Regions from separate parts of the Pseudomonas sp. App30 genome, predicted to be linked through region 1. Evidence: riboswitches for the same ligand, from Rfam matches in the RefSeq annotation. Region 1 holds a riboswitch; each other region holds the start of a gene.

The links. Region 1 has a riboswitch for cobalamin ahead of RAM80_RS01220 (TonB-dependent receptor). Riboswitches for the same ligand answer to the same signal wherever they lie in the genome.
Region 2: linked by a shared signal. The riboswitch ahead of RAM80_RS14575 (CbtB domain-containing protein) and the one ahead of RAM80_RS01220 (TonB-dependent receptor) in region 1 are both predicted to bind cobalamin.
Region 3: linked by a shared signal. The riboswitch ahead of cobW (cobalamin biosynthesis protein CobW) and the one ahead of RAM80_RS01220 (TonB-dependent receptor) in region 1 are both predicted to bind cobalamin.
Region 4: linked by a shared signal. The riboswitch ahead of cobO (cob(I)yrinic acid a,c-diamide adenosyltransferase) and the one ahead of RAM80_RS01220 (TonB-dependent receptor) in region 1 are both predicted to bind cobalamin.

Annotation. Positions count from the first base shown of each region.
Region 1 is NZ_CP133165.1:266,854-271,335, forward strand. Features, by position in the region: gene RAM80_RS01205 (fumarylacetoacetate hydrolase family protein) at 1-195, opposite strand, end outside; gene RAM80_RS01210 (hypothetical protein) at 336-767, shown strand; gene RAM80_RS01215 (DNA-binding protein) at 774-1,763, opposite strand; cobalamin riboswitch at 1,976-2,182, shown strand; gene RAM80_RS01220 (TonB-dependent receptor) at 2,290-4,398, shown strand.
Region 2 is NZ_CP133165.1:3,126,148-3,130,629, reverse strand. Features, by position in the region: gene RAM80_RS14585 (Lrp/AsnC family transcriptional regulator) at 1-336, opposite strand, end outside; gene RAM80_RS14580 (CbtA family protein) at 610-1,338, opposite strand; gene RAM80_RS14575 (CbtB domain-containing protein) at 1,358-1,570, opposite strand; cobalamin riboswitch at 1,603-1,740, opposite strand; gene RAM80_RS14570 (acyltransferase family protein) at 1,813-2,967, shown strand; gene RAM80_RS14565 (NAD-dependent epimerase/dehydratase family protein) at 2,996-3,940, shown strand; tRNA gene RAM80_RS14560 (tRNA-Ile) at 3,995-4,071, opposite strand; gene RAM80_RS14555 (bifunctional diguanylate cyclase/phosphodiesterase) at 4,087-4,482, opposite strand, start outside.
Region 3 is NZ_CP133165.1:1,470,833-1,475,314, reverse strand. Features, by position in the region: gene nfuA (Fe-S biogenesis protein NfuA) at 1-541, shown strand, start outside; gene RAM80_RS06555 (GlxA family transcriptional regulator) at 590-1,543, opposite strand; gene cobM (precorrin-4 C(11)-methyltransferase) at 1,660-2,412, opposite strand; gene RAM80_RS06545 (cobalamin biosynthesis protein) at 2,471-2,866, opposite strand; cobalamin riboswitch at 2,962-3,154, shown strand; gene cobW (cobalamin biosynthesis protein CobW) at 3,248-4,315, shown strand; gene cobN (cobaltochelatase subunit CobN) at 4,319-4,482, shown strand, end outside.
Region 4 is NZ_CP133165.1:2,198,920-2,203,401, forward strand. Features, by position in the region: gene bluB (5,6-dimethylbenzimidazole synthase) at 1-507, opposite strand, end outside; gene RAM80_RS10055 (cobyrinate a,c-diamide synthase) at 507-1,820, opposite strand; gene cobO (cob(I)yrinic acid a,c-diamide adenosyltransferase) at 1,817-2,428, opposite strand; cobalamin riboswitch at 2,560-2,788, opposite strand; gene RAM80_RS10065 (PQQ-dependent sugar dehydrogenase) at 3,036-4,352, shown strand; gene RAM80_RS10070 (C40 family peptidase) at 4,434-4,482, opposite strand, start outside.

The DNA.
Region 1 (4,482 bases):
CTCGGCCGGCACCACGGCGTCGGCGGGCTTGCAGAAGAAGAACGGTGGCTCGCGGTCCGGATCATGGCCCATTTCCCGCGCGTGCTCGGAATAGTTGCGGCCCACGCAGAACACCCGGCGCACGGGGAAACGGCGGCTGTCGCCGGCAATGGCGACGCTGGCGGCGGGCGGTGGGGCAATCACGTACTCGGTCATGGAGGGGCTCCTGATGGCAAAGGCAGACCTGCAGTGTGCCCGCCGGCAGCGGTGCCTGGCTTGGACAGCGCCGCGCGGATTATGGACAGCGCAACGCAATGGCGCATACTTTCCCTGTAGCGTCACCACAAGGAGTACCCATGAGCGATCACGACGACAACGTCATTCCCCTGCGCCGCACCAAGGTGTTCGAGGACGACGGCAGCGAACCGGCACTGCTCGACGAGGTCATGCGCCGGCTGATGGTGCAGACCTTCGCCGGCACCGACATCGACTGCGCCGCCATCCACACCCAGGGCCAGTACCGCCAGGCCCTGGCGTACATGATCCAGGGCATCCTCAACGGCCCCAACCCCGGCGACAACCTGCTGGCCTTTGCCCTCAAGACCATTCACATGTCCGGCGAGGAATTCGCCAAGCTCGACGGCTACGGCCCCAAGCTGTGCGCCCAGGCCCTGCTGGACATGGGCAACGGTGTGCCCGGCTCGGTGGAGAAGATGCAGCGGGTGCGGCGCATCCTGCGCAGCGGCCTGCACCCGGTGGGCCCGGACGATACCCCTTCCGAGCCCTGAGCGGCGTTACTCGGCGCTGGCCGCGGCGCGGTCGGCGCGCCACTGCGCCAAGGTGGCGTTGGCCTGTTGCAGCTGTTGCTCCAGGCGCGCCTCGCGCAGCACCTGGGCCTTGCTGGCCTTAGCCTGGGCCGCCTGCTCCTGGCGCAGCACCTCGATCTGCTGGGCCTGGGCCTCGCGCGCGCCCAACGCCTGAGCCAATTGCGTGGCCAGGGCCGTGGCCTCGGCGGCCTTGTCGGCCAGGGCCTGGGTGGCGGTGTCCTGATCCTTGCGCGCCTGGCGTGCCTCCACCAGCATGCGTTCGTTGTCGCGGTTCAGGCGCATCAACTCGTCCTGCTTGACGATCAGGCTCTGCTGCAACTGCCGCACTTCCACCTGCACCTGCTGCACCTGGCTTTCGTGGCGGCGCTGGTCCTGGTCGCGCTGCTCCTTCACCGCCTGGCGGTAGTGCTCCAGGGCGTCGCGGGCGTGCTGGTGCTTGTCTTCCAGCGAGCGGATGTGTTCGTCCTTCTCCTGCACGCGCAGTTGTAGGTCGCTGCATTCCTGGCCCAACCGCGCGTTGCGGGTGTGCTCGGCCTGCAACGAGGTGCGGCAGGTGGCCAGCTGCTCCGACTCACTGGCCAGGGCCTCGGCCTGGATCTCGAACTGCTGCAGCAACGCGGCGTGGGCCTTGGCGGCTTCGGCCAGGTCGGCTTCGAGCACGGCTTTCTGCAGGTCGAAACGCGCCTGGGCCTGCTGCACGTACTCGTCGCCCTCCTCTTTCAGGCGCAAAGCCAGGCGGCCTACCAGTTCGCCCAGCTCCTGGGTCAGGTGCTCGCGCGGGGCCTGGCGGCGCTGGTCGGTTTCTTCCAGCTCCTTGAGATAGCGGTGAATGGTGGTCTTCGAACCGGTGTTGCCCAACGCCACGCGCACGGCGTCGATGGTGGGGTTCTCGCCCCGCGCCAGCAGCGCCTCACGCGCCTTTTGCACCACTGCCTTGTTGATCCCACCCCGTGCCATGCCTGCTCCTTTGAAGTGTACTGCGGTATGTATTCTGTAATGGCGCGCAATATACCCCATTGGCGCGACGCTGCGTAGCCGCTGCCGCAGGCTGCGCTGGCCTTTTCATGCACTGGAGATATTCAGTGTTCATGCCGGCCAGCGCAGCCTTCGGCAGCGGCTACAGGATTGTATCGAGGCGCAGACATTGACCTGGATCCACATCAGTGGTCGAATGCGCGCCAGTTTCAGGTGCCCTCAGCCGCCGTGCTCAGGGTGAAACGGGAAGCCGGTGCGTCACTTTGGTGATCAGTCCGGCGCTGCCCCCGCAACGGTAAGCGAGCGAACGCGTCAACAGGCCACTGTGCATCGTGCATGGGAAGGCGGCGCGTTCATGCCCCTCGCAAGCCCGGAGACCGGCCTGCAAACGCTTCAATTGGCAACCCGCGGTGGGCGGGCGCAGGCCGGTTTCCGTGGGCGTTTGCGCCCGCGATTTGCCATGCGTGTCCCTCCGGGTTCATCTTTTCCTGACTGTAGTTGGAACAGCATGTCCCGCACTTCCCTGCTTCACCGCCTGGCCCCGTGCCTGGCCTTGTCCTTGCCCGTGCACGCCGCCGATGAGCTGGCGCTGCCGGCCACCACCATCAGCGAACGCGCCGACACCGCGCTGGCCACCCCTGGCACCGCAGGCTCGCGCCTGAACCTGACGCCGCTGCAAACCCCGGCCAGTATCAGCAGCCTCGACGAAGACGCCATCGACCAGCGCAACAACCTCACGGTGCAGGAAGCCGCCACCCGTGCGCCCGGCATCACCAGCATCGCCGCGCCGGGCAACGGCAATACGGCGCTGTCGGCGCGCGGCTTCAGCGGCCACGAGTCAGTGATGACCCTATTCGACGGCGCGCGCCTGTACACCGGCGCCGGCACCCAGACCTTCCCGGTGGACCCGTGGATGGTGGAGCGCATCGACGTGATCCGCGGCCCGGCCTCGGTGCTGAACGGCGAAGGTGCCACCGGCGCGGTGATCAACGTGATCCCCAAGAAGCCCTTCGAGGGCGCCATCAGCAACCACCTGCGCGTGGGCTACGGCAGCGACGACCGCCAGCAGACCGCGTTCGACAGCGGCGGCTCGCTGGGCGAGCGCCTCAGCTACCGGCTGACCCTGGACCAGCAAAGCAGCAATGGCTGGGTAGACCGTGGCCAGTCCTCAAGCCTGGCCTTCAGCGGCGCCCTGCGCTGGCAAGCCAGCGACGACCTGAGTTTCACCCTGGCCCATGAGCAGGGCGACAGCCGCCCCATGAGCTACCTGGGCACGCCGCTGATCGACGGCCACTACCACGACAGCCTGCGCGACAAGAACTACAACGTGCGCAACGCCGTGCAGCACTACGACGACCAATGGACCCGGCTGACCAGCGACTGGTCCCTGAGCGATGCCATCAGCGCCAGCAACGAGCTGTACTACATCAAGAGCCGCCGCCACTGGCGCAACGCCGAAAGCTACAGCTGGGACAGCAGCCAGGGCCAGCTGCTGCGAGGCAGCTACCTGGAAATCAAGCACCACGAAGAACAGTTGGGCGACCGCCAGACCTTCACCTTCGACCACCGCCTGTTCGGCCTGGCCAGCAAGACCGTGGTGGGCGCCGAGTACAACCGCATCCGCTTCGGCCTGGCCAACAACTCGCCCTACACCGATGTCGGTGGCGACTACGTAGACCCCTGGGCGCCGGCGCCGGGCTGGTTCCACAGCCAGTCGCCGTTCCAGGCCCTCAGCCAGAGCACCACCCAGACCTTCGCGCTGTTCGCCGAGAACCGCCTGCAGCTGTCCGAGCGCTGGGCGCTGGTGACCGGCGTGCGCCGCGACCAGAACCACATCCAGCGTGACGACGCGCGCACCAGCACCCGCAGCGACGTCAATCTGGACGGCGGCAACTGGCGCGCCGGGCTGGTGTTCGCGGTCACCGACCAACTGTCGCTATACGGCCAGTACAGCACCAGCCAGGACGGCGTCAGCGACCTGGTCACCCTCAACCCCACCCAGCAGCAGATGGACCTGGCCCGGGCAAAACAGACCGAGGTGGGCCTCAAGCAGCAGTTCTGGGATGGCCGCGGCGCCTGGACCCTGGCCGCCTACCACATCGTCAAGCGCAAGCTGTTGACCACCGACCCCATCACCCGCGACACCCTGCAGGTGGGCCAGCAGTCCTCGAACGGCCTGGAAGCCAGCCTGGAACTGGCGTTGGCCGACCATTGGCAGCTGTCGGCGAACGCCGCGGTGGTGCGCGCCCGTTACGATGACTTCGATGAAGCGGTGAATGGCCAGGTGCTGTCGCGCGCCGGCAACCGCCCCACCGATGTGCCCCGGCGCAGCGCCAACCTGTGGCTGAGCAAGGCCATCACCGAGCGCATCGACGCCGGGGCCGGCCTGCGCTACGTGGCTGCGCGCTACGCCAACACCGCCAACAGTGCGCAGGTGCCGGGGTATACGGTGGTGGATGCCAACCTCGGCTGGCAGGCGCTGCCGGACGTGCGCCTGGGGTTGCAGGTCAACAACCTGCTGGACCGGCGTTATGCGGTGTCGCAGCAGAACGACGGCGCGCAGTGGCAGATGGGGCAGCCGCGGTCGTTGTTCGTGACGGCGGATTATCGGTTTTGACGGTGGCGGGCCGGGACGCGGCCTCGTAGCAACAACCGTCCTTGTGGGAGCTGGCTTGCCAGCGAGCTTTTATCGCCCCAACAG
Region 2 (4,482 bases), 2.9 Mb from region 1:
CCAGGCCACGTAGTCGAACTCGCCGCTCACCGCGCACAGCTGTTGCACCTGGCCCATGGCGCTGAGGCGGCGCACCACTTCCTTGCCCGAGCGCGGCTGCACGGTGATGCCCACGTAGGCCTGCAGGCCGCCGTCGGCCAGGCGCTGGCCCAGGCGCACGCCGTAGCCGGTGATGACCTTGCCTTTCTCCAGGCGCGCCAGGCGCGAGGTCACCGTGGTGCGGGCGATGCCCAGCTGGCGAGCGAGCACGGCCACGCTTTCGCGGGCGTTGATCTGCAGGGCGGCGATCAGCTTGCGGTCGATTTCGTCGAGGGGGAGGGTGCGCAGGTCGGTCATGTTGTAGTGGCGGATATGCCATCCATACTGGCTTGAATGACGCCCTAATCGGCTCATTTTGTGAGCCGATTAAGTCAGCTAATCGGCTCACTGTCCAGATTGCACTCCGTAGCCGCTGCCGGCAGGCTGCGCTGGCCATGTCGTACGCTGGAGAGCTTGCGTCGAGGCTTAGGGCCGGCGCAGCCTGCGGCAGCGGCTACGGGGAGGTAGCCGGGCGAGACTGCAGGCATAAAAAAACCGCGCCGGAGCGCGGTTCTCTTCGAGCAGCGTGGATCAGGCGTGGGCAAAGCGCGCCTTGGGTTGCAGCAACCGCTCCGCCACCGGCCCGAACACCAGGCCGACGGTGGTCCACAGCACCAGCTGGATGCCCAGCGACGAGGTGCGGAATTTCCACAGCACGTCGGCCGAGAAGTTCGCCGGCACTTCGTTGATGGTGGGGAACAGCGCACCGGCCACGGCCATGATCACCAGGTACAGGGCCACGCCGGCGATGGCGCCAGCCCACACGCCAGAGGTGGCGATGACCTTGCGCGCGGCGTTGACGGCGATGACCGCGGCCACCACCGATACCAGCAGCATCATGAAGAACACCTGGGTGCGCAGCCCGATGGTGTCGGGGTTGCCTACCGACGGCGGGTTGGCCGGGTATTTGATTTCCGGCACCAGGATCAGCACCACGAAGGCCGCCAGGGCCAGCAGCGCCGACAGGCCACGCGGGCCGACCTTGCCGATGCGGCCCAGCGAGTAGGCGAACACCAGGGCGAAGATGCCGCCCAGGGAAACGCTGTAGGCCACCACGCCGGTCAGCAGGCCGAAGGTGCTCTGCACCTCGCGGCTGACCAGCTCGGGTTCCTCGGCGTCGCCGTGCATGTGCGCCATGCCTTCTTCGAAGGCGATGGCACGGTCAACCTGGGGTTCACCGAATATTTTTGCAAAACCGAAGGCGAGGATGCCGGCCAACAGACCGACGAGCATGCCCCTGACGAGTAAACGACCAGTCATGTGAAACACCTCGAAGGGATCAGTGGCAGGGGAAGCCCAGCAGGTGGCGACCGTCGTGCACGAACTCGTGGACGTACATGCCCTTGAACAGCGCGGTGGCACCTTGTTCTGCGCCAACGAAGTAGATTGCCAGCATCAGCAGCAGGCCGCCGAAAATCGCCCACGGCAGGATTTCGCTCAGGGGAATGGTCGGGATCGAGATGTCGGTTTGCGAAGTAGTGCTATAGGCCATGATTACCTCAGGGATTACGCGTCCCGGTTACGGTGGATAGGTCGAAAAAAGGTCTGGCTTACGGCAAGGTGCCGACTACAGTGGCGCGACCGCGGCGGTTTTTGACCGTCTTCTTTTTTCGAAACACATTGATACAGCCGGGTAAGTGTACCTCTTTGCCCGATGAACGTCGTGAAGATTGGCCGCGCGAGGCAGGCCTGAGCGGCTACGCTTGGCTTGCAGGTTCCACATGGGGCGCAGCCATGCAAGGCGCAAACAGGTTCCAGGCGCTGGACAGCTTTCGCGGCCTGTTCGCGCTGGCGGTGGTGACGTACCACATCGGCTTGCCGGGCAGCTTCACCGAGCTGGCGTTTTTCCGCAACGCCGACCTGTTCGTGGAGTTTTTCTTCGTGCTTAGCGGCTTTGTGCTGGCCCACGCCTACGGCAGCAAGGAGCGCGTGGACTTCAGCCGTTTCTTCATCACGCGCTCGTTGCGCCTGTTCCCGCTGCACTGGGTGATGCTGCTAGTGTTCATTGCGCTGGAGGTGGGCAAGGCGATTGCCTGGCGCAAGGGGCTCGCGTTCAACTCGAAGCCGTTCAGCGGGGCCACCGCGCTCTCGGAAATACTGCCCAACGCCCTGCTGGTCCAGTCGTGGACCGGCTTTACCGAAGCGCTGTCGTTCAACTATCCGGCCTGGAGCATCAGCGTCGAGTACTACATGTACATGGTGTTCCTGGCGGCGTTGTTGCTGCGTGGCAGCGCGCGGCTGTGGGGCTGGGCAGCCATCGCCGCGCTGGCCGCACTGGCGCTGTACCTGGAACTGGGCGGGCTGACGCCAAAGGCCCTGCGTGGGCTGTTGTGCTTCTTCGGAGGGGCGTTGGCCTACATGGCCTACCGCCGGCTGAGCACGCGGATCCGCGCCGGTTTCGCCTGCTTCACCGGCCTTGAGCTGCTGTCCGTGGCCTTGGTGGTGGCGTTACTCATCTCCAGCCTGGACAACAAAATGCCGCTGGCCCGCGTGCTGTTCTGCGCGGTGGTGGTTGTCTATGCGTTTGACGGTGGTGCCGTTTCCCGACTGTTGCAGGGCCGGGTCTTTCATTTGATCGGCAAGGTTTCCTACTCCATCTACATGACCCACGCGGCAGTGTGGTTCTGCGTGGTGTCCTGCTTCATGGTGCTGCAGAAGCTCACCGGCACGCCGTTCGCACCGTCCATTGGCCCCAAGCGCTACGTGGACACCGGCAGCGTGTTGCTCAACAACCTGCTGGCAGTGGCGGTGCTGCTGATGGTGGTAGGGCTGGCCATGCTCACCTATCGCTACGTGGAGCTGAAGGGCCAGCAACTGGGCGCTCGGTTGGCGCAGCGGGCCCCCAGCAAGGGCGCTACCGAGGTGGGCGTGCAGGAACGAGGAGCATGATATTCAATCAACAGGTTTCAGGAGCGCCATGAACATACTCGTCACGGGGGCCACCGGCTTCCTCGGCCAGGCGGTCTGCGAGGCCTTGGCAGCGCAGCACGACAACCAGGTGCTGGGCACCAGCCGTTCGGCGGGCGCAGGGCCCGTGCCGCTGGTTGCCGTGGGTGATATCGCCGCTGCAACCGACTGGTCCGGCGCCTTGCAGGGCATCGAGGTGGTGGTGCACATCGCCGCGCGCCTCAACTTGCAGGGCGACACCAGTCCCGACCCGTTGGCCGAATACCGCCGCACCAACCTCGAAGGCACCCTGGCCCTGGCGCGCCAGGCGCTGGCAGCCGGCGTGCGAAGGCTGATCTTCATCAGTTCGGTAGGGGTCAATGGCTCCTTCACCACCGGCACGCCCTTTGACGAAACCTCGGTACCGGTGCCGGACGGCGACTACGCCATTTCCAAGTTCGAAGCCGAGGAGGGCCTGCGGGCGCTGGCGCAGGGCACGACCATGGACGTGGTCATCATCCGCCCGCCGCTGATCTACGCCGCCCACGCCCGGCGCAACTTCCCGCGGCTGTTGAAGCTGGTGGACTCCGGCCTGCCGCTGCCGTTCGCGGCGGTGGACAACCGCCGCAGCATGGTGGCCCTGGAGAACCTGGTGGACTTCATCGTGCTGTGCACCCGCCACCCGGCGGCGGGCAACCAGCTGTTCCTGATCTCCGATGGCGAGGACGCCTCCACGGCGCAGATCGTCCGCTACCTGGCGGCCAGCATGGGCCGCTCGCCCCGGCTGGTGCCGGTGCCCGATGGGCTGATGCGGTGGGGGGCCAGGCTGGCGGGCAAGCAGAACATGTACACCACCTTGTGCGCGTCGCTGCAGGTGGATTCGGGCAAGGCGCGGCGGTTGCTGGGGTGGGTGCCGCCGTTGACGCTGGAGCAGGCGCTGCACAAGACGGGCAGGGCGTATAAGCAGCTGGGCTGAAAAGCGTTGGCCTGAAACGCAAAAAGCCGCGCAGATGCGCGGCTTTTTCGTAGATGGTGGGCCCAGCAGGACTCGAACCTGCGACCAAGGGATTATGAGTCCCCTGCTCTAACCAACTGAGCTATAGGCCCCCAGTAGGTCGCGGATTATAACGACGGTTTCGCGCCAGTGCCATCCGAAAAGTCGCAAAGACGCATACGAAGAAACCGCCCGGCGAATTCGTCGGCGTTCAGGGGCAGGCTGTAGATGAAGCCCTGGATCTGCTCACAGCCCTCGCGGGCCAGGAATTGCTGCTGCGCGTCGTTCTCCACGCCCTCGGCGATCACGGTCAGTTGCATGCTGCGGCCCAGGGCAATGATTGCCCGCACGATAGCGGCGTCATGGGGGTCGGCGGGCAGGCCGCGGACGAAGGACTGGTCGATCTTGAGGATGTCCAGGGGCAAGCGCTTGAGGTAGCTGAGCGAGGAATACCCGGTGCCGAAGTCATCGATGGCCAGCTGCACGCCCAGGCGCTTGAGGTCGTGCAGCACCGCCAGGGCTTC
Region 3 (4,482 bases), 1.2 Mb from region 1:
CGATCTGCTGGAAAAGCAGAACACCCCGGGTATCGGCATTCGCATTTTCATCACCCAGCCGGGCACCACCTACGCCGAGACTTGCATTGCCTACTGCAAGCCGGGCGAAGAGAAGCCGGAAGACACCGCCATCGGCCTGAAGAACTTCACCGCCTGGCTGGACGCGGTCAGCGTGCCGTTCCTGGAAGATGCCGTGGTGGACTACGCCACCGACCGCATGGGTGGCCAGCTGACCATCAAGGCGCCGAACGCCAAGGTGCCGATGGTCAATGAAGACAGCCCGATCAACGAGCGCATCAACTACTACCTGCAGACCGAGATCAACCCCGGCCTGGCCAGCCACGGCGGCCAGGTGACGCTGATCGAAGTGGTCGAGGACGGCATCGCCGTGCTGCAGTTCGGTGGCGGCTGCCAGGGCTGCGGCCAGGCCGACGTGACCCTGAAGGAAGGCATCGAGCGCACCCTGCTCGAGCGCATCCCGGAACTCAAGGGCGTACGCGACGTGACCGACCACTCGCAGAAAGAAAACGCCTACTACTAAGGCGTACGCTGCGAACCCGAAAAACGGCGCCCCGTGAGCGCCGTTTTTTTATGCCTGCACGCCGAAGCGCTCGGCGTAATCCTGCGGGCTGACGCCCAGGGCCTTGTGAAAGCTGCGGCGCATGCTCTCGGGGTGGCCGAAGCCGCACAGCCGCGCCACGCTCTGCACCGAGGCTTGGCCGCCTTGCAGCAGGGCGCGGGCTGATTCCAGGCGCACCTGCTCGACGTAGCGCGCCGGGGTGACCCCCAGTTCGGCCATGAACACCCGGTACAGGGTGCGCGGGGCCATGCACGCCCGTGCCGCCAGGGCTTCCAGCGACAGGTCGCCGCCCAGCTGCCCGGGTATCCACTCCAGCAGCGCGCCCAGGCGCGGCGCGCGGCAGGCCTGGGGCGCCAGGTGCGGGCTGAACTGCGCCTGGTCGCCGGGGCGCTTGAGGAACATCACCAGGCGCCGGGCCACGGCCAGGGCGATAGGCCGGCCGAGGTCGTCTTCCACCAGGGCCAGCGCCGAGGTAAAGCGCTGGCGGCTGGCGCGGCTGTAGGTGTGCAGGCGTTCGCCCTGTACATCGATGGCCGGGAAGGCCTTGAGCGCTTCCACGTCGGCCCAATGGGTGGTGGCGCGGTGGCCATCCAGCAGGCCGGCGTGGGCCAGGATCAGCGCGCCGGAGCACACCGAGCCCAGGCGTTGCACCTGCGCGGCGGCGCGGCTGAGCCAGGCCAGCAGCGGCTGGTTGGCGAATTGCGCCGCCTCGCCGCGCCCGCCGGGCACCAGCAGGGTGTCGAGGCTGGCGGGGTCGGTGTCGTGGTAGCGCTGCTCGGCATACAGGTTGAAACCTGCCGAGGTCGCCACCGGGCCGGCCTGTTCCCCCAGCATCAGCAGGGTGTAGGCGGGCGCCCGGCCCAGGCGCGCCAGCTCCTCGTTGGCCGAGGCGAACACCTGCATCGGCCCGGTGACGTCCAGGCTCATCACCTCGGGATAAATCAAACAGGCAATCCGGCGCATAAAAACTCCTGGCTCAATTCTCCGTAGCAGCGGCCACCTGTGGGAGCTGGCTTGCCAGCGAGCTTTTAGGGCCTCAACAGCTCGCTGGCAAGCCAGCTCCCACAGGGCTGCCGCTGCTACAGGGGTTGTCTGTAAAGGTGCGCGTGGCCGGCGCGGTAGAGCGCCGACTCGCCGAAACAGTCAGTGTCCAGCACCCGCCCGACGAGGATCAGCGCCGTGCGGCGGAAACCCTTCGCCGCTACCTTGGCTTCAATGTCCGCGAGGCTGCCGGTGACCCAGTCCTGGTCCGGCCAGCTGGCCTTGTGGATCACGGCGATGGGGCAGTCGGCACCATAGTGGGGCAGCAACTCCAGCACGATTTTCGACAAATGCTGCACGCCCAAATGAATGGCCATGGTCGCGCCGTGGCGCGCCAGGTCGTGCAGGGCTTCGCCTTCAGGCATCGGCGACTTGTCGGCATATCGGGTCAGGATCACCGTCTGCGACACCCCCGGCAGCGTCAGCTCGGCGCCCAGCAGGGCTGCGCAGGCGGCAGTGGCGGTGACGCCAGGGATGATTTCGAAGGGAATGCCGCGTGCGCGCAGGCAACGGATCTGCTCGCCGATGGCGCCATACAGGCTCGGGTCGCCCGAATGCACCCGCGCCACATTCTGGCCGCGGGCGTGGGCGGCGGCCAGCAGGTCGATGATCTGCTCCAGGTGCAGCTCGGCGCTGTTGACCACCTGTTCGGCCTGGTGGCCTTCGAGCACGGCGGCGGGAACCAGGGAGCCGGCGTAGATTATCACCGGGCACTGGCGGATCAGCCGCTGGCCCTTGACGGTGATCAGTTCCGGGTCGCCGGGGCCGGCGCCGATGAAGTAGACGGTCATGTGCAAATCCTGAAGAAAACGAATGCTGCTTGAGCGAAATTCAAGTGCGAGGCGGTGATTATCCGGGAATCGGGCCCGCTTGTGCCAACGCCAGGGTGGCTTTGGCGTTCTTTTGCCGGCTGACGCGCAGCTGGCTGCCGGCCCCGGCCAGCGCCAGCGCGGCGCTTTCGGCCACGCCGTGGCAGCCGGTGTGGCTGAAGGCGACGGCGGAGCGGTGGGTCAGCCGGGGCTCGAAAGGCGCGAGCTGCGCGGCGCTGAAAAGCGTCAATGGCACGTCCAGCGCCTGCGCCAGTTCCAGCAGCCCGGCCTCGTCGGCCTTCAGGTCAATGCTCGCCACGCCCGTCACGTCGCCGCGGCTCAGGCCGTGGTGGGCGAGGGTGGTGTCGAGCAGGTCGGCCAGCACGCTGGCGGGGCAGCCGCGCTGGCAGCCGAAGCCGGCGTAGAGGTCAGGCATGGGAGGCGTCCGCACATTGCAAGCCACCACTATACCCGTAGCCGCTGCCGCAGGTAGCGGCTACGGGGCGATGTTGACCTTGCCCCCCACACTGCGTAGCCTTGCACCTTCGAGGTTCTCCGCCACGCGGAGCCAAGATGGGAATGCGGTCCAAGCCGCAGCTGCCCCCGCAACTGTAAGCGGTGCGCGCCCCGGCAATGCCACTGCGTTCCACGCGGGAAGGCGCCAGGGTCGGCTTTCTAGCCCACGCCGCAAGCCAGGAGACCTGCCTCGACAGACTTCCACTACAACCGGGCGGGGTGATCCGGTGGCGAATGCACCCGCGTGCCCGGCACCCGCGGTTCTCGTCCCGTTTGCCCGCCATATTGCCAAGGGCATCCGATGAAAACACTGGCCAAGCTTCCCGTCACCATCGTCACCGGCTTCCTGGGCTCGGGCAAGACTACCTTGCTGCGCCACATGCTGGACAACGCCCAGGGCCGCCGCATCGCGGTCATCGTCAACGAGTTCGGCGAGCTTGGCATCGACGGCGAAATCCTCAAGCAGTGCACCATCGGCTGCACCGAGGAAGAGGCCACCGGCCGCGTCTACGAACTGGCCAACGGCTGCCTGTGCTGCACCGTGCAGGAAGAATTCTTCCCGGTGATGCGCGAACTGGTGGCCCGCCGTGGCGACCTCGACCACATCCTCATCGAGACCAGCGGCCTGGCCCTGCCAAAACCGCTGGTGCAAGCCTTCCAGTGGCCGGAAATCCGCAGCGCCTGCACCGTCGACGCGGTGATCACCGTGGTCGACAGCCCGGCCGTGGCCGCCGGCACCTTCGCCGCCTTCCCGGACCAGGTCGACGCCCAGCGCAAGCTGGACCCCAACCTGGACCACGAATCGCCGCTGCACGAGCTGTTCGCCGACCAACTGGCCAGCGCCGACCTGGTGATCCTCAACAAGGCCGACCTGATCGAGCCCGAGGCCCTGGCCGCCGTGCGCCGCGAAGTGGCCGAGGAACTGCCGCCGGCGGTCAAGGTCATCGAAGCCAGCAGCGGCCGCCTGCCGCTGGACGTGCTGCTGGGCCTGGGCGCCGAGTCGGAAGAGCACATCGACGGCCGCCTGACCCACCACGATCATCACCACGACGACGATGATCACGACGACCACGACCACGATGCCTTCGACTCCATCTCCATCGAGCTGCCCGAAGCGCCGGAAGCCCAGCTGCTCGACGCCCTGACCACCCTGGTGGTCAAGCACGGCATCCTGCGGGTCAAGGGCTTCGCGGCCATTCCGGGCAAGCCGATGCGCCTGCTGATCCAGGGCGTGGGCACCCGTTTCGACAAGCACTTCGACCGCGCCTGGCGCGCCGAAGAAGCGCGTAGCACGCGCCTGGTGCTGATCGGCCAGGAGCTGGACGCGGCCCTGCTGGAAAGCCAGCTGCGCGCTGCCCTGAACGGTTAAGCCATGCACCTGCTGAGAACCCAGCCCGGCGGTTTCGTGCCGGACGACAGCATCGCCGACCTGGGCCAGACACCGGCCGAGCTGGTGATTCTCTGCAGCGGTGACTCGCACCTGGCGCTGCTGGCCGAGGCCGCCCGGCAACTGCCGGACGACTTCCCCAGCCTGCG
Region 4 (4,482 bases), 1.9 Mb from region 1:
GGGCAGCCCCAGCAGGTCGGCCAGGGCCTGGGGGTCGAACAGCGACACCCAGCCCATGCCCAGGCCTTCGGCACGCGCCGCCAGCCACAGGTTCTGGATAGCGCAGGACAGCGACGCCAGGTCCATCTCCGGCAAGGTACGGCGGCCGAAGATGTAGCGCTCGCGGTCGTCCATCAGCGCCGCCACCAGCACCTCGGCGCAGTCGTTGATGCCTTCCACCTTGAGCTTCATGAACTCGTCCGAGCGCTCGCCCAGGGCCTCGGCGGTGCGCACCCGCTCGTCCTCCACCACCGCCTGGATACGCTCGCGCAGGGCGCGGTCGCTGATGCGGATGAAGCGCCAGGGCTGCATCAGGCCGACGCTGGGCGCCTGGTGCGCAGCGTGCAGCAGGCGCGCCAGCAGTTGCGGGGCGACGTCGCCGCCGGCGAAGTGGCGCATGTCGCGGCGCTCACCGATGGCTCGGTAGATGGCCGCGCGCTCGGCGGGGGTGTAGGCGTTGTCAGTCATCAAATGTGCGAGGCCCCTTTGGGGCAGAACAGGGCGGCGACGGCCGCCGGGTTGGACGGGAAATAGAAGTGCACGTACGACGCCGTGAGGCGGCCATCACGGTACACCGCCTCGGCGCCGCGGCCACCGTTGGGGCTGAGGCCACGGGCGATGGGCTCAAGCGCGGTGCTGGTCAGCGAATGGTGGTAGGTGTGGCCGCGCAGGGTGCCTTCGGGCAGCTCCACGGCTTGCAGGGCCAGGGCCGCCAGGCGCTTTTGCATCACCGCTTCGCCAGCTAGCAGGCCCAGCAGCTCGGCGCGCTGGCCGTCAACGTCGGTCAGGGCGTCCAGCAGGTAGAGCATGCCGCCACATTCGGCCAGCAGTGGCTTGCCTTCGGCGTGGTGGCCGCGAATCGCCGCCAGCATCGGTGCGTTGGCGGCCAGGGTGTGGTGGTGCAGTTCCGGGTAGCCACCGGGCAGGTACAGGCTGTCGCAGGGCGGCAGCTGCTGGTCATGCACCGGCGAGAAGAAGCTCAGCTCGGCGCCCATGGCGCGCAGCAGGTCGAGGCTGGCGCCGTAGGTGAAGGCGAAGGCCTCGTCACGGGCGACGGCAATGCGCACGCCGGCCAGCAGCGGTTCGCACGGCACCGGGGTGGGCGCAGCGAAGGTCACCGGCGGTGGCAGCGCGACTTCGCAGCTTGCCGCCAGGGCATTGGCGGCCGCGTCCAGGCGCAGGTCCAGGTCGTTCAGCTCGCTGGCCTGCACCAGGCCCAAATGGCGGCTGGGCAGTTCGATGCCGGTCTCGCGAGACAACGCGCCGTACCAGCGCAGGCCTTCGGTGAGGCTGCCTTCAAGCAGTTGCGCGTGGCGCAGGGTGCCGACGCGGTTGGCCAGCACGCCGGCGAACGGCAGGTCCGGCTGGTAGCGCGCCAGGCCCAGGGCCAGGGCGCCGAAGGTCTGGGCCATGGCGGTGCCGTCGATCACGCCCAGCACCGGCACGCCGAAGTGCCGCGCCAGGTCGGCGCTGCTGGGGGTGCCGTCGAACAGGCCCATCACGCCCTCGATCAGGATCAGGTCGGCCTCGGCCGCCGCTTCCCACAGCAGGCGCCGGCTTTCCTCGGCGCCCACCATCCACAGGTCGAGCTGGTACACCGGCGCGCCACTGGCCCGTTCCAGGATCATGGGGTCGAGGAAATCCGGCCCGCACTTGAACACCCGCACCTTGCGCCCCTGGTTGCGGTGCAGGCGCGCCAGGGCGGCGGTGACGGTGGTCTTGCCCTGGCCAGAAGCGGGTGCTGCGATCAGCACCGCCGGGCAATGACGCGGCTGGGTCATAGCTCGATGCCCTTCTGGGCACGAATGCCGGCCTGGAAGGCGTGCTTGAGCATGCCCATCTCGGTGACGGTGTCGGCCAGTTCGACCATCTCGTCCTTGGCGCCACGGCCGGTGACCACCACGTGCTGCATGGCGGGACGCGCCTGCAGGTCGGCCAGCACCTGGTCGAGGTCCAGGTAGCCGTGCTTGAGGGCGATGTTCAGTTCATCGAGAATCACCAGGCCGATGCTCTCATCCTGCAACAGGCCACGGGACACTTCCCAGGCGGCCTGGGCGGCGGCGATGTCACGCTGGCGGTCCTGGGTTTCCCAGGTAAAGCCCTCGCCCATCACGTGGTAGCGCACCTGCTCGGGGAAGCGGCGGAAGAACAACTCTTCGCCGGTGGCGTTACGGCCCTTGATGAACTGCACCACGCCGCACTGCATGCCGTGGCCCATGGCGCGCGCGAGCATGCCGAAGGCCGAGCTGCTCTTGCCCTTGCCGTTGCCGCTCAGCACCAGCAGCAGCCCGCATTCGTTGGGCGCATTGGCAATGCGCTCGTCAATGATCGCCTTCTTGCGCAACATGCGCGCCAGATGGCGTTGTTCACGTTCCTGGAATTCACTCATCGCAGCTCTCCGCTACACCTGCACACAGGCGACATCGACGAAAAGCCGCCGCCCGGACGGACGCAGCACAGACTCGTCAATGCCGCTCTCACCCGCGCGACAGAACAAAAGGGGACCGGCAAGCCAGCGGCTTGCCAAGAAGGGTTCCAGGCCGGTCTCCGGACTCATGAGCGGGGGCATGCACACCCGGGGCCACGCGCCTTCCCGAGCCAATTCGGCCCAGTGGCGCCATGCGCGACCTTGACTCATTTACCGTTGCGGGGGCAGCGCCGGGCTCGCACGCCTGCGGCGGCTCACCGGCTTCCCTGTTTCACCCTGCCAGCCGTGGGGCTGCAGGGCACCTGAAACACGCCGGGAAGGTTAGAGGGTTGGGGGTGGGAGGTCAATTAAAGCTCGCCATACCTCCCCTGTAGCAGCTGCCGCCAGGCGGCGTCCGGCCCTGACGCGGCCTGGCTATTGCACCGCAGCGCCTGTGGACGCGGCCTTCGGCCGCTGCTACGGAACTCCCCGTAGCAGCGGCCAAAGGCCGCGTCACAGGGTTTTATTGGAACCACTGCCCTACCCCGCCCCTCTACAGCACATACCTCCGCCTCAGCGAGCAATTACAATGCACAAGACCCGCCTGGCCCTGATCATCCTCGCCTCCAGCACGCTGCTGGCCTGCGGCGAGTCCTCGACCCTGAAGGTGGCCGACGGCACCGGCCCGCACCCGCAGCTGCCAGCACCGAACAAGACACTGATCCCCACGGTGAACATCGCCGACGCCATCGGCTGGCCCGACGGCGAGAAACCCCAACCGGCCAAGGGCACCCAGGTGGCCGCCTTCGCCGAGGGCCTGGACCACCCGCGCTGGCTGTACGTGCTGCCCAACGGCGACGTGCTGGTGGCCGAGACCAACGCGCCGCCCAAGCCCGAGGACGCCAAGGGCATCAAGGGCTGGGTGATGAAGAAGGTCATGGGCAAGGCCGGCGCGGGGGTGCCCAGCGCCAACCGCATCACTCTGCTGCGCGACACCGACGGCGACGGCGTGGCCGACACCCGTACGGTGTTCATCGCCAACCTCAACTCGCCGTTCGGCATGACCCTGGTGGGCAGCGACCTGTACGTGGCCGACACCGATGCCCTGCTGCGCTTCCATTACGACACCGGCGCCACCGCCATCAGCGGCCAGGGCACCAAGGTGACGGACCTGCCGGGCGGGCCGCTCAACCACCACTGGACCAAGAACGTCATCGCCAGCCCCTCGGGCAACAAGCTGTACGTCACCGTGGGCTCCAACAGCAACGTCGGCGAGAACGGCCTGGACAAGGAAGAAGGCCGCGCGGCGATCTGGGAGGTGGACCGCGCCAGCGGCGAGCACCGCATCTACGCCTCCGGCCTGCGCAACCCCAACGGCATGGGCTTCGAGCCGCAGACCGGGCAGTTGTGGACCTCAGTCAACGAACGCGACGAGATCGGCAGCGACCTGGTGCCTGACTACATCACCTCGGTGAAGGACGGCGGCTTCTATGGCTGGCCGTTCAGCTACTACGGCCAGCACATCGACAACCGTGTCAGCCCGCAGAACCCGGCACTGGTGGCCAAGGCCATCGCCCCGGACTACGCCGTGGGCCCGCACACCGCTTCCATCGGTTTCACCTTTGCCAGCACCAGCGGCGGGCTGGCGGCGCCGTTCAACCATGGCGCCTACGTAAGCCAGCACGGTTCGTGGAACCGCAAGCCACACAGTGGCTACAAAGTGATTTTCGTGCCGTTCGTGGACGGCAAGCCCAGCGGCCAGCCGATCGACGTGCTGACCGGGTTCCTCAACGACAAGGAACAGGCCATGGGCCGGCCGGTGGGCGTGACCGAGGACCACAAGGGCGGGGTGCTGGTGGCGGATGACGTGGGGAACAAGATCTGGCGGATTACGGCTGAGAAGTAAACAACCTGTGGGAGCTGGCTTGCCAGCGAGCTTTGGGGGAAACCCGAACAGCTCGCTGGCAAGCCAGCTCCCACAGGCGCATCAAGGGTTATGCGCCAGGCTTGCTGGTTGCAGCACGCGCTTGGCGTTC